Regions from separate parts of the Bacillus basilensis genome, predicted to be linked through region 1. Evidence: a T-box and tRNA genes for the amino acid it is inferred to sense, from the RefSeq annotation. Region 1 holds a T-box; the other holds one or more tRNA genes.
The links. The T-box of region 1 lies ahead of leuS (leucine--tRNA ligase). A T-box ahead of a tRNA ligase gene usually reads a tRNA of that ligase, here a tRNA-Leu.
Positions count from the first base shown of each region.

Region 2: it has a tRNA-Leu gene. The T-box ahead of leuS (leucine--tRNA ligase) is inferred to sense a tRNA for this amino acid. The anticodon was not compared.

Region 1 is NZ_JBNTQO010000014.1:4,038-10,742, forward strand. Features, by position in the region: gene ACQVV1_RS21530 (hypothetical protein) at 1-56, shown strand, start outside; gene ACQVV1_RS21535 (pyrophosphohydrolase domain-containing protein) at 256-678, shown strand; gene ACQVV1_RS21540 (hypothetical protein) at 722-1,675, opposite strand; gene ACQVV1_RS21545 (GNAT family N-acetyltransferase) at 1,826-2,254, shown strand; gene leuS (leucine--tRNA ligase) at 2,282-4,690, opposite strand; T-box leader at 4,756-4,978, opposite strand; gene ACQVV1_RS21555 (MDR family MFS transporter) at 5,167-6,360, opposite strand; gene ACQVV1_RS21560 (cation:proton antiporter) at 6,701-6,705, opposite strand, start outside.
Region 2 is NZ_JBNTQO010000006.1:197,463-204,167, reverse strand. Features, by position in the region: gene ACQVV1_RS15140 (Tex family protein) at 1-1,138, shown strand, start outside; gene cmpA (cortex morphogenetic protein CmpA) at 1,196-1,312, opposite strand; gene ACQVV1_RS15130 (SprT family protein) at 1,508-1,966, shown strand; tRNA gene ACQVV1_RS15125 (tRNA-Asn) at 2,081-2,155, shown strand; tRNA gene ACQVV1_RS15120 (tRNA-Ser) at 2,159-2,249, shown strand; tRNA gene ACQVV1_RS15115 (tRNA-Glu) at 2,258-2,332, shown strand; tRNA gene ACQVV1_RS15110 (tRNA-Val) at 2,337-2,412, shown strand; tRNA gene ACQVV1_RS15105 (tRNA-Met) at 2,437-2,513, shown strand; tRNA gene ACQVV1_RS15100 (tRNA-Asp) at 2,517-2,592, shown strand; tRNA gene ACQVV1_RS15095 (tRNA-Phe) at 2,602-2,677, shown strand; tRNA gene ACQVV1_RS15090 (tRNA-Thr) at 2,696-2,771, shown strand; tRNA gene ACQVV1_RS15085 (tRNA-Tyr) at 2,782-2,865, shown strand; tRNA gene ACQVV1_RS15080 (tRNA-Trp) at 2,873-2,946, shown strand; tRNA gene ACQVV1_RS15075 (tRNA-His) at 2,966-3,041, shown strand; tRNA gene ACQVV1_RS15070 (tRNA-Gln) at 3,105-3,179, shown strand; tRNA gene ACQVV1_RS15065 (tRNA-Gly) at 3,185-3,259, shown strand; tRNA gene ACQVV1_RS15060 (tRNA-Cys) at 3,274-3,344, shown strand; tRNA gene ACQVV1_RS15055 (tRNA-Leu) at 3,355-3,436, shown strand; gene ACQVV1_RS15050 (DUF3884 family protein) at 3,793-4,113, opposite strand; gene ACQVV1_RS15045 (YebC/PmpR family DNA-binding transcriptional regulator) at 4,743-5,462, shown strand; gene ACQVV1_RS15040 (NUDIX hydrolase) at 5,611-6,072, shown strand; gene ACQVV1_RS15035 (transglycosylase domain-containing protein) at 6,519-6,705, shown strand, end outside.

The DNA of each region.
Region 1 (6,705 bases):
TTGGTATGTTTGGCATCGACCTTATTTTATCCATTTTTATAAAAGAAGAAAAATAACGAGCAGGGCCGTCCCAAAAGTATTCCGGGATGGCTTTCTTTTATTAACAGGTTATGTCATGTTTTGTCGTTAAGTTGATATAGTCTTTTACTATCGCTATCTTAACTAAAAGATAAAACTTTTAGACAGTCCCTTTTCATTTCATAATCACCCTATGTTACAATGAGATTCGGACAAAGCGAGAAAGGATGAAACAACATGACAAACGAAAAAGGTTTAGATAAAGGATACGAACTTGTTGCAAAAATGCATGAAGAGTTCGGACATCCTGTGACAAATACTCCAACAAAACTAACAGAAGAGCGTGCAAAAATTCGTGCTAGCTTTATGCAAGAAGAGCTAGAAGAATTTCTAGAAGCAACGACTGTTGAAGATCAATATGATGCGCTAATTGACCTTATTTACTTTGCATTCGGCACGTTTGCCGAAATGGGCGTACGTCCTGATAAAGGGTTTGAAATTGTAAATAACGCAAACATGGCAAAACTATTCCCTGATGGAAAACCTCGATTCCGCGAAGGCGACGGCAAAATTCTAAAACCAGAAGGCTGGCAAGCACCAGAGCCACAACTTCGTGCTGAAATCGAACGTCAACGCCAAGAGGCTGAAAAAAACTGCTAGGATTTCCTAGCAGTTTTTTATTATGTCTTTTTTCTGCCATTCATTAATGACCCACGTGTCCAGCGTGCCCTGCTGCTCCACCAATGCTAGCTGCTCCTGCTGCTGCCCCTGCTCCTCCTGCTCCAATTCCACCTGTCCAAGGAGAAGATTGTTGTTGATATTGTTGGTGCTGTTGGTGCTGTTGGTGCTGTTGGTGCTGTTGGTGCTGTTGACCATGGTGGCCTTGATGACCTTGATGGCCTTGGTGACCTTGGTGACCTTGGTGGCCTTGGTGACCTTGGTGGCCTTGGTGACCTTGGTGGCCTTGGTGACCTTGATGGCCTTGATGACCTTGATGACCATGGTGACCTTGATGAGTTTGATGAGTTTGATAAAGAACAGCCTGTGGATGTATATGATGATGACCGTGGTGATGTACTTGTTGTTGATGATGTCCATGATGATCATGGTGACCTTGATGGTGGTGATGTCCATGATGACCATGGTGACCATGGTGACCTTGATGGTGGTAATGTCCATGATGATCGTGGTGACCTTGATGGTGGTGATGTCCATGATGTCCATGATGACCGTGGTGGCCTTGATGGTGGTGATGTCCATGATGTCCATGAACAACTTGCGGAAACCCACCTATCCCTCCTGCTACAACACCTACTCCTGGTACCGGAAATCCTGTTTGTACTCCTCCAACGAAAGATGGGAATGTAGTTGGTGCTCCTACTGGAATCCCTGTCTGTACGCCAGCTACTGATGTTGGAAAGCCTCCTGTTACTGTAGGCATTCCAGCCCCTGATGTCGAAAAACCTCCCATTGATGTAGGCATTCCAGTTTGCATGCCAGCTACCGATGTTGGGAATCCTCCTGCTGCTCCGCCCATCCAGCTCGGAATTCCGCCATATCCTTGTTGACCTGCCCCTCCCATTAACATCATTTGTTCATAACTATCCGATCCACCTCCGAAAAATCCGTGTGGTGCATTATTGTCCATCCCTTTCATTCCTTTCACCTCTTCTACTCAATTTAGCCTACCTTTTTTATCATATTTCCTATAGAAAAATAGGTGTTTGTCTGTATTGGAATTCCGCTCCTTTTTCTTCATTCATGGTAAAATTAATTAACTGAATATTTTTTCTAGGGGGTGTTTCTATTGAAGAACGTAACAAAAGCTTCTATCAATGATTTAGATTCAATCGTACATATAGATATTGATGTAATCGGAAATGATAGCAGACGAAATTATATTAAGCACACTATTGATGAGGGACGATGCGTCATCGTAAAAGAAGATAATTTTATTTCCGGTTTTCTAACATACGATACAAGTTTCTTTGATTGTACTTTCCTCTCATTAATCATTGTTTCGCCAGTAAAAAGAAGGCGAGGCTATGCAAGCTCGTTACTCTCATATATGTTAAGTCATTCTCCTACTCAAAAAATATTTTCTTCAACGAACGAATCAAATGAAAGTATGCAAAAAGTTTTTAGTGCGAACGGTTTTATACGTAGTGGCATAATTGAAAATTTAGATGAAGGTGATCCAGAGATTATTTTCTACACAAAAAAGCTCAGAGTATAAATACTCTGAGCCTTTATTTAGAATGAATTAGTTTGCAACAACGTTAACAAGTTTGCCAGGAACAACAATTACTTTACGAACTGTTTTCCCTTCAATTTGGTCTTGAATTGCTTCAAGTGCAAGTTTTTCCATTTCGTCTTTTGATGCATCTTTACTCATTGTTAGTTTTGCGCGAACTTTGCCCATAATTTGAACAACGATTTCAACTTCATCTTCTACAAGTTTAGACTCATCAAATGTTGGCCAGCTTGCATATGTGATTGTTTCATTGTAACCAAGCTTGCTCCATAGCTCTTCCCCGATGTGAGGTGCAACTGGTGCAATCATTTTTACGAAACCTTCTACATATTCTTTCGGAAGTGTTTCAGCTTTGTATGCATCGTTGATGAATACCATCATTTGAGAAATCGCTGTGTTGAAGCGAAGCTCTGCATAGTCTTCTGTTACTTTCTTCACTGTTTGGTGGTAAGCTTTTTCAAGCTCTTTATTTGGTGCATCAGTAATTTTCTCGCTTAATTCACCGTTATCTTGAACAAATAATCGCCATACGCGGTCTAGGAAACGACGAGCTCCGTCAAGACCATTTTCAGACCAAGCGATTGAAGCATCTAATGGTCCCATGAACATTTCGTATAGACGAAGTGTATCTGCACCGTGGCTTGCTACGATATCATCTGGGTTTACAACGTTACCTTTTGATTTACTCATTTTCTCGTTGTTTTCACCTAGAATCATACCTTGGTTGAATAATTGTTGGAATGGCTCTTTCGTCGGAACTACACCGATATCGTATAATACTTTATGCCAGAAACGAGCATATAGTAAGTGAAGTACAGCATGCTCTGCACCGCCAATATAAATATCAACTGGAAGCCATTGTTTTACTTTTTCAGGATCTACAAGTGCTTCGCTATTGTTTGGATCGATGTAACGTAGGTAATACCAGCAGCTACCAGCCCATTGTGGCATTGTGTTCGTTTCACGACGACCTTTTTTACCAGTCTCAGGATCTACAACATTTACCCACTCGTCAATGTTAGCAAGTGGTGATTCACCAGTACCTGAAGGACGGATGTTTTCTGTTTTCGGAAGAACTAATGGTAATTCTTCTTCTTTCACAGCTGTCATTGTGCCATCTTCCCAGTGGATTACTGGAATTGGCTCACCCCAGTAACGTTGACGGCTGAATAACCAGTCACGTAGACGGTATGTTACTTTTTGATTTCCTGCGCTCGTTACTTCAAGCCATTCAATCATTTTTGCGATTGCTTCTTCTTTATTTAATCCATCAAGGAATGCTGAGTTTACGTGAGCACCATCACCTGTGTATGCTTCTTTCGTAATGTCTCCGCCTTTTACAACTTCCTTCATTGGAAGGTTGAACGTTGATGCGAATTCATAGTCACGCTCATCGTGAGCTGGAACCGCCATTACAGCACCTGTTCCGTAAGTTGCAAGAACGTAATCAGCGATCCAGATTGGCAATTTCTCACCATTTACTGGGTTAATTGCGTAAGCACCAGTGAATACACCAGTTTTTTCTTTCGCAAGTTCTGTACGCTCTAAATCACTCTTCATTTTTACAGAATTAATGTAAGCTTCTACAGCTTCTTTTTGCTCAGCAGTTGTAATGTCAGCAACAAGTGCATGTTCTGGAGCAAGTACACAGTAGCTTGCGCCAAATAGTGTATCAGGACGCGTTGTGAAAACTGTGAATTTCTCATCTGTACCATCGATGTTGAAGTGTACTTCTGCACCTTCAGAACGACCGATCCAGTTACGTTGCATATCTTTTAAGCTTTCTGGCCAATCAAGCTCATCTAGATCTTCTAATAGACGATCTCCGTAAGCTGTAATTTTTAACATCCACTGTCTCATCGGACGACGCTCAACTGGATGCCCACCGCGCTCACTCTTACCATCAATGATTTCTTCGTTTGCAAGTACTGTACCAAGTGCTGGACACCAGTTTACAGGTACTTCATCAACGTAAGCTAAGCCTTTTTCAAATAGTTTTAGGAAGATCCATTGTGTCCACTTGTAGTAGTTTGGATCTGTTGTATTTACTTCACGGTCCCAATCGTAAGAGAAACCTAATGATTTAATTTGGTTACGGAACGTATTAATATTATGCTCTGTAAATTCTGCTGGGCTGTTTCCAGTATCAAGTGCATATTGCTCTGCTGGAAGACCGAATGCATCCCATCCCATTGGATGAAGAACATTATATCCTTGCATACGCTTCATACGAGATAAAATATCTGTCGCTGTATAACCTTCTGGATGTCCTACGTGTAGACCTGCACCTGATGGATATGGGAACATATCTAGTGCATAAAATTTTGGTTTTTCTGTTTCATCTGGCGTACGGAATGTTTTATTCTCTTCCCAGTACCCTTGCCACTTCTTCTCAACTTCTTGATGATTAAAGCTCATGAGATACCCTCCTTGAAATTTCATTTATTTTCACCGCCCAAAATACAAAAAACCTCTCATCCCTAGAAAGGGACGAGAGGTTATAGATTCCCGCGGTACCACCCTAAATTAATGTACAAAAAATATACATTCGCTTAGATCCGTAACGTGGATTAACGGCAATTGCTACTACTAGTTTCACAACCGCAACTCAAAGGCGAGTTCATAACGAAACGTGGATTGACTTGCACCGACCGTCAACTCTCTAAACCAGCTTCTATTACTACTACTCCTTCTCACTGTTATTACAAATATGAGTGAATGTGAACTACCCTCAACTTCGTATCTCATAAGAGCTTACTTAAAGCGGGGCTTCTCGGTTAATCGTTACTCTTAATAACGAACGAATTCGTCTTAAGACAGCCGAGCTATCTCCCTTGTCCCAAAGGTTGTTTTATTTAAATATATTCTAAAACATGTTAACATGTTCCGTCAAACTAAACTGCAATTTTTTCTTCAACTGTTTCTTCTACTTTTACTCGTTTATCATAAATGCTCGTTGCTATAAGCGCTACTACAAGCATTACCATGATTGCTATAAACAATACTTCCATATTGTATAAATCAACAATCGCTCCGCCAACGACTGGTCCGAACATTTTCCCTACAGTCGCCGCACTATTTACAATGCCTTGATAAAAACCTAACTTATCTTTTGGTGCAAGTATATTTGCAATTGTCGGCACTGCTGGCCAAACAAATAACTCACCAATTGTTAAAGTTACCATCGCAACGAGGAACATCGTAAATTGCTGCGCTTGGCTTAGCACAATGAATGACGCCGCAAAAATGAAAATCCCAATCATAATTTGTTGTTTTAAGGAACGCTTCATCCAGCGAATTAACATACTAACTAGCGGCTGCGCACAAACAATCATCGCTCCGTTTATCGTCCACAATAAACTGTAGTGACGAAGGCTAATGTTTAATTCTTGCATATGTGTTGCAATTGCCCCTTGCCACTGTACGTATGTAACCCAGCATAAAGCATATGCTACACATACGATAAGAAGTGCTTTGAATCCTGGCGTAAGTGACCAGCCTTTTTCCGTTTCGCCTTCTTTTTGCGCTCCTGGCTCTTTCTTGTCTTCCATACCACGGAATCCAATAAAAGCAATTAAGAAGAAAACAAAGTATAAAATAAAGTTCGCTAAGAAAATATAATCAAAACGATACGATGCGACTAATCCACCACACGCTGTTCCGATCGCAATACCAACGTTTTGTCCAACATACATCGTATTAAATGCTCGTCTTCCGCCCTCTGGCCAAACCGTACCAACCATCGCATACATCGATGGGAAGACCATTCCAGAACCAAAACCGATTAACGCTAGCCATACAACGTATAAAGGCCAACCGTGGAAGAACACAAGACCTAAAATCGATACAAGTGTAATCACAATCCCTACTAAAGTTGATTTATAACCGCCCCATTTATCAAATAAAACACCGCCGAGCAAGTTTCCGATTACACCAGTAAGCGAGTTGATCATTAATACCATTCCGGCCACAGATAAAGATTTCCCTAGGTGATCATGCAAATAAATTGTATTAAAAGGCCATAAAAAAGAAGCACCCGTGACATTAATAATCATCCCAGCTACTAATAGCCATACTTTCCTTGGCATAGTCTCCCCTCCTATTCTATTTTTTTCGTTCATCTATAACAGTAAAATTGTAGTCGTTTTTAAATAGGAAGGCAACTGATTAATAGTTGATGAAATTCAGATAATGGTTTGTTAGTAAATGAAATGATATTGATTGCCGTTTGAAAATATATCAGCGATTTTGGAAATATATCGACTGCAACTCAACATATATCAGCGATTATCAAATTATATCGGCGCAACTCAACATATATCAGCGATTATTAAAATATATCGACTTACCGGCAAAAAAAACGCCAACAGTAACAATATATAAAAAAGAAGAGACTGCATGAAGTTCATGCAGTCTCTCTTATTTATATTATC
Region 2 (6,705 bases), on a different contig from region 1:
GAAAGTTCTATATATTGATGTTATTTATCCGCATCCACCAGTTCGTAAATATGAAGATGCAAAAACGAAAGTTCTTTCTATTATAGATAAATATCAAGTTGAAATGATTGCAATTGGGAATGGTACAGCTTCTAGAGAAACGGAAGAATTTATAGTTGATGTATTACAAAATGTGAAACGAGAAGTCTTCTATATTATTGTGAACGAAGCTGGTGCGAGTGTATATTCAGCTTCCGATTTAGCTCGTGAGGAATTTCCGAATTTACAGGTTGAAGAAAGAAGTGCTGTTTCTATTGGGAGACGTCTGCAAGATCCACTTGCTGAACTTGTGAAAATTGACCCTAAATCAGTTGGGGTTGGACAATACCAACACGATGTATCTCAAAAGAGATTGAATGAATCATTAACATTTGTAGTAGAGACGGCAGTTAACCAAGTCGGTGTGAATGTAAATACGGCTTCAGTTGCGTTGTTGCAATATGTTTCGGGTTTATCGAAAACTGTTGCGAAAAATATTGTGGCAAAGCGTGAAGAAGAAGGGAAATTTACAAAACGAACAGACTTAAAGAAAATACCGCGTCTAGGTGCGAAGACATATGAGCAATGCGTAGGTTTCTTACGTATATTAGAAGGGACAAATCCGTTAGACCGAACGGGTATTCATCCAGAACAATATAAAAATGTTGAATTGTTATTGAAGAGTCTAGGACTATCAAAAGATGACGTAGGACAACCTCAGTTACAAAAGAGTTTAGAAGAAGTAGAGATTTCTAAGTTGTCCCAAGAAACGGGAATTGGGGAACCGACATTGGTTGATATTATAGATGCACTCATTAGTCCAGAGCGAGACATGAGGGATGAGTTGCCTAAACCACTTCTGAAAAAAGGAATTTTGAAATTAGAAGATTTAAAACGTGGTATGGAGCTGGAAGGAACGGTTCGTAACGTTGTTGATTTTGGTGCTTTTGTTGATGTTGGTGTAAAGCAAGATGGTTTAGTGCATATTTCTAAATTAAGCACACAGTATGTGAAGCATCCGTTAGATATTGTATCTGTCGGACAAATTGTAAAGGTATGGGTAGATGATATTGATACGAAAAAAGGTCGTGTCGCATTATCCATGTTGCCGATTGAATAATAAGAGAAGAGAGCAGATAAAACTGCTCTTTTTTTATGGAATAGAAAGTGTAATGGATTATGAGCTTTGATGTATTTTGCTATAATAAAACCAGCATTCATTTAGTAATTTAATTTGATACCGGTTTTTTTCAAAATATGCGCGTTGCATTTGTTTTTTTAGCCACGTAGGCATAGGAATCCCTCCTTGTTTAATCCTACTCTCATAAATATAAGGTACTATTGATGAGAGGTTGGTGAGTGGATTTCTATTCATGCTATGTTTTTAGAAACCACGCTTCTTGAATGAGGATGGGTATATGTACTATTTAATATATGTATAAGAGAGGAGAAAAGTGTAAAAATATTTTTTTGTTTAGGAGGAATGAAAATGGATGAGCAAGAAATACAGCGGTTGGTGGAAGAAGTATCGATACAATACTTCGGAATGCCATTTTTACATAAAGCTATGTTCAATAGTAGGCTGCGTACAACTGGTGGACGTTATCTATTGAAGAGTCACAATATTGAACTGAATTATCGATATTACGAAATGTATGGGGAAGAAGAATTAGTCGGGATCGTTAAACATGAACTTTGTCATTATCACTTGCATATTACAGGAAGAGGATATAAGCACCGAGATAGGGATTTTCGCGAACTGTTAAAAGAAGTCGGTGCCCCCCGTTTTTGTAAACGAATGATGAATGAAGAGAAGGGAAAAAAGATTTATATGTATGAATGTATGGAGTGTTTGCTTCAATATGTAAGAAGACGTCAAATTAATACAAAAAGATATGTCTGCGGAAAGTGTAAAGGAAAACTAATTCTGATAAAGAAAATATCTTGACAGTGAAAACGCAATCCAGTATATTATAAACATGTCACGTTTGTACAAGATGTTGTGAAAAAACATCTTGACTTACAATGAGAAATTTTATAAGATACAAATTGTCTTCATTATTCCGCAGTAGCTCAGTGGTAGAGCTATCGGCTGTTAACCGATCGGTCGTAGGTTCGAGTCCTACCTGCGGAGCCATACAGAGAAGTACCCAAGTGGCTCAAGGGGCTCCCCTGCTAAGGGAGTAGATCGCGAACGCGGTGCGAGGGTTCGAATCCCTTCTTCTCTGCCATACATATTGGCCCGTTGGTCAAGTGGTTAAGACACCGCCCTTTCACGGCGGTAACACGGGTTCGAATCCCGTACGGGTCACCACTTCGGAGGATTAGCTCAGCTGGGAGAGCACCTGCCTTACAAGCAGGGGGTCGGCGGTTCGATCCCGTCATCCTCCACCATATAAACTATATGAATAATATTATCGCGGGGTGGAGCAGCACGGTAGCTCGTCGGGCTCATAACCCGAAGGTCGCAGGTTCAAATCCTGTCCCCGCAACCAAATGGTCCCGTGGTGTAGTGGTTAACATGCCTGCCTGTCACGCAGGAGATCGCCGGTTCGACCCCGGTCGGGACCGCCATTTTAATAAGGCTCGGTAGCTCAGTCGGTAGAGCAGAGGACTGAAAATCCTCGTGTCGGCGGTTCGATTCCGTCCCGAGCCACCATTTACTTTAATAAAATACGCCGGCTTAGCTCAATTGGTAGAGCAACTGACTTGTAATCAGTAGGTTGGGGGTTCAAGTCCTCTAGCCGGCACCATGTAAGTTTCGGAGGGGTAGCGAAGTGGCTAAACGCGGCGGACTGTAAATCCGCTCCTTCGGGTTCGGCAGTTCGAATCTGCCCCCCTCCACCATTTACATAGGGGCATAGTTTAAAGGTAGAACTGAGGTCTCCAAAACCTCCAGTGTGGGTTCGATTCCTACTGCCCCTGCCAAATATATTTACACAACATGGCGGTTGTGGCGAAGTGGTTAACGCACCGGATTGTGGCTCCGGCATTCGTGGGTTCGATTCCCATCAGTCGCCCCATTTTTATTTTTAAAATTATAAATAATCTAATTGATACTTACATATAATTAAGTAAGAATTCGATGGGCTATAGCCAAGCGGTAAGGCAACGGACTTTGACTCCGTCATGCGCTGGTTCGAATCCAGCTAGCCCAGCCATTTTTGCGGAAGTAGTTCAGTGGTAGAATACAACCTTGCCAAGGTTGGGGTCGCGGGTTCGAATCCCGTCTTCCGCTCCAATGAAATTTAATATGGCGGCATAGCCAAGTGGTAAGGCAGAGGTCTGCAAAACCTTTATCACCGGTTCAAATCCGGTTGCCGCCTTTTCTTTTGTGCCGATGTGGCGGAATTGGCAGACGCGCACGACTCAAAATCGTGTTCCTTCGGGAGTGTCGGTTCGACCCCGACCATCGGTATCATGAACGGCGTAACATCAAGGCTCTACACTAATTGTGTAGAGTTTTTTGTATTTTCTTCACACGACAAAATAAGCACAAAAAGTGAGTAAACGTAGAACATTATTAACAGAAGATGGTAACCATTGATGAAGAAGCATTGAATTTATTTTATACTGGTTGCCAACTTTGAAATTTAAGACCTCACACAATAAAATGAAGCGTTTATTTGAACGACTGAACGTTAAAAATTGATCCACCTTATTTACTTTTCAAAAGATAAGTATAAAATTTTTCTCGATCAAAGCACATACTATACAGTTGGAGTAAACTGTGAAACACTAAAAGGATAAAAACTAACAGTCGTTTTTATCCCTTTATAAAGAATTGCTCCAACCTGGTGACATGAAGTTAAATCCGACACCACCAGTAGATATTAGCACATGATCAGCTGGTAATTTTGTAATTTCTAAAAACTTCTTTTCAAATTCTTCTCTGTTGTACTTGTACATAGTTGAGTGACACGACCACATTTGCGTTGAAGTACTCAACCAGTCCCCTAATTCCTTTAATTCAGGAAACGACTCAAATTGAATTGGTTCATCTAATTCCATGAATCTCACTTGATAGATAGTTGGGTTTAGTTTTTCTCCTATCCCTTTAAGACCATGTGCTTTTTTCTCATTTGAATGTGTCATAATAACTCTCTCCCATCCTTCTTTCAAATTTGTGGATTCCAAAAAAATTTCTATTTTAATTATACAGCAACAGAAAGTAATTAGGGGGACGTTATGGGAAATTATCCCTTTATCTTATTGTTTAGCGAGAGATAATAAAATAAGAAAAAATAAGAAATGAAATAGGATAAACTTAATTAAGGGAGAGAAATGAAAATAAAAAGTATCAGTTATTTATTGTGATTCCATTTTGGCTCCGTTTCATTTTAATTTATCATGTTTAAAGAAGCTCAAAGATTTTAAAATGCTTAAAATAAAGGATTTTAAGGGGAGCAATTTATATAACTATATAAAATTCACCTAAAAAGACTCAAAATCGTGTTCCTTCGGGGGTGTCGGTTCATCGGTATTGGCGATGTTAGAGTCTTCTTTGCTAAATTATGTTATGTGATTCTAAAATTCGTAATAAACGTAGGAATTCATGTATAATATAACTTGTTGAAAGAACCAAATGATAGTGATTTATATTATGTCTGTAATATGAATCAAAAATGAACTTTTTATATTTCTTTTAAAAATGTGTTGAATACACATTATATTTTATATTAATATTTTTATGTAGATTTAAAACGGGAAAGAGAGTGGAAAGTATGGGTCGTAAATGGAATAATATTAAAGATAAAAAAGCATCAAAAGATGCAAATACAAGCCGTATATACGCGAAATTTGGACGTGAAATTTATGTGGCAGCAAAACAAGGCGAGCCAGATCCAGAATCAAACCAAGCGTTAAGAGTCGTATTAGAGCGTGCGAAAACATATAATGTACCAAGAACAATTATTGATCGTGCAGTGGAAAAAGCAAAAGGCGGTTCAGAGGAAAATTATGATGAGCTTCGTTATGAAGGATTTGGGCCAAATGGAGCTATGGTTATTGTAGATACACTTACAAATAACGTAAACCGTACTGCAGCAGATGTACGAGCTGCCTTTAGCAAAAACAGTGGTAACATGGGTGTAAACGGCTCTGTAGCTTACATGTTTGATGCGACAGCTGTTATCGGCCTTGAAGGTAAAACATCAGATGAAGTTCTTGAAATTTTAATGGAAGCAGATGTAGATGCACGTGACATTCTAGAAGAAGAAGATGCTGTTATTGTGTATGCTGAACCAGATCAATTCCATTCAGTACAATCTGCACTTAAAGGTGCTGGCGTTGAGGAATTTACAGTTGCAGAATTAACAATGCTTGCACAAAGTGATGTAACACTTCCTGAAGATGCTCAAGTACAATTTGAGAAAATGGTTGATGCATTAGAAGATTTAGAAGATGTGCAACAAGTTTACCACAACGTAGACTTAGGAGAATAATACGATAGAAGCCTCTGTTCGTTTAACGAATAAGGGCTTTTTTTATGAGGTTAATTAAGGTGCTGAGTTAGTAAAGGTATTTTGTTGTAGACAGGGGAATATGCTTATAGGGATATGTGAAATTTTCATTATTGCTAGGAGGCGTAATATGGAACATAAAACACCAAAGCATATCGTTGCAGTAGCAGGCTATTTAACCAATGAAAAAAATGAGGTGTTATTAGTAAAGGTACACTGGCGAGCTGATACGTGGGAAATACCTGGAGGACAGGTAGAAGAAGGGGAAGCGCTCGATCAAGCTGTTTGTAGGGAAATAAAAGAGGAAACAGGATTAACGGTGAAGCCTATCGGTATTACAGGGGTTTATTATAATGCTTCTATGCATATTTTATCTGTCGTTTTTAAAGTGGCATATGTGAGCGGTGAAATAAAAATTCAGCCTGAAGAAATACAAGAGGCTAAATTTGTTGTTTTAAATGAAGAGAACATAGATGAGTATATAACGCGTCCTCATATGAAATCCAGAACGCTTGATGCGATGAGAGCAACACATTTTATTCCGTATGAAACGTGGGAAGTGCAGCCATATAACTTAATAGGAAGATTGTAAAGAAAAGAGTAGCCGATTTGAGATACAATCAAATTACTACTCTTTTTTGTATACTGTTTAAGAAAAAGGTCAAAATAATAATAGTGGCAGTATTGATTTTTAGAACGTTTGTTCTGTATAATATATGATGTATTATATACATTTAGATTACTAGATACTCAAAAGTATATATATTTGTAGATGATATAATGAAAGTATAAAGTGAACATAAGGTGTTTTAATAGGGAAGTATAATAGCCTTAAAGTATACTCTGTTATTTGGGCGTTAGCATAATCTATATTCGATATTTCAGATGAATAGTAGATAAAAAAAGACTGTGATACAATACTTTTTTATACCTTACAATGATGTAAGGTACGTGTAAGAGAAATCGATGGGATATTTTTTTGCAACAAGGTATTCTTAAAGTAAGAGTTATACGCTGTGTGGAAAAGAGGTGTTTAAGATGAAAGAACGAGTATTATCTAGGGTGAACTATCATCAAAAAGTTGCATTAAATCCAATGACTAAATTTTTTTATAAAGCCATTATTTTATTATTATTGTTAAGTTTTACGTTATTATTCATTGGAAATGTAATGATCGAGCAGAGTGATATTAGTAAATTACATGTACCGGCTAAGTTAGAGGTGC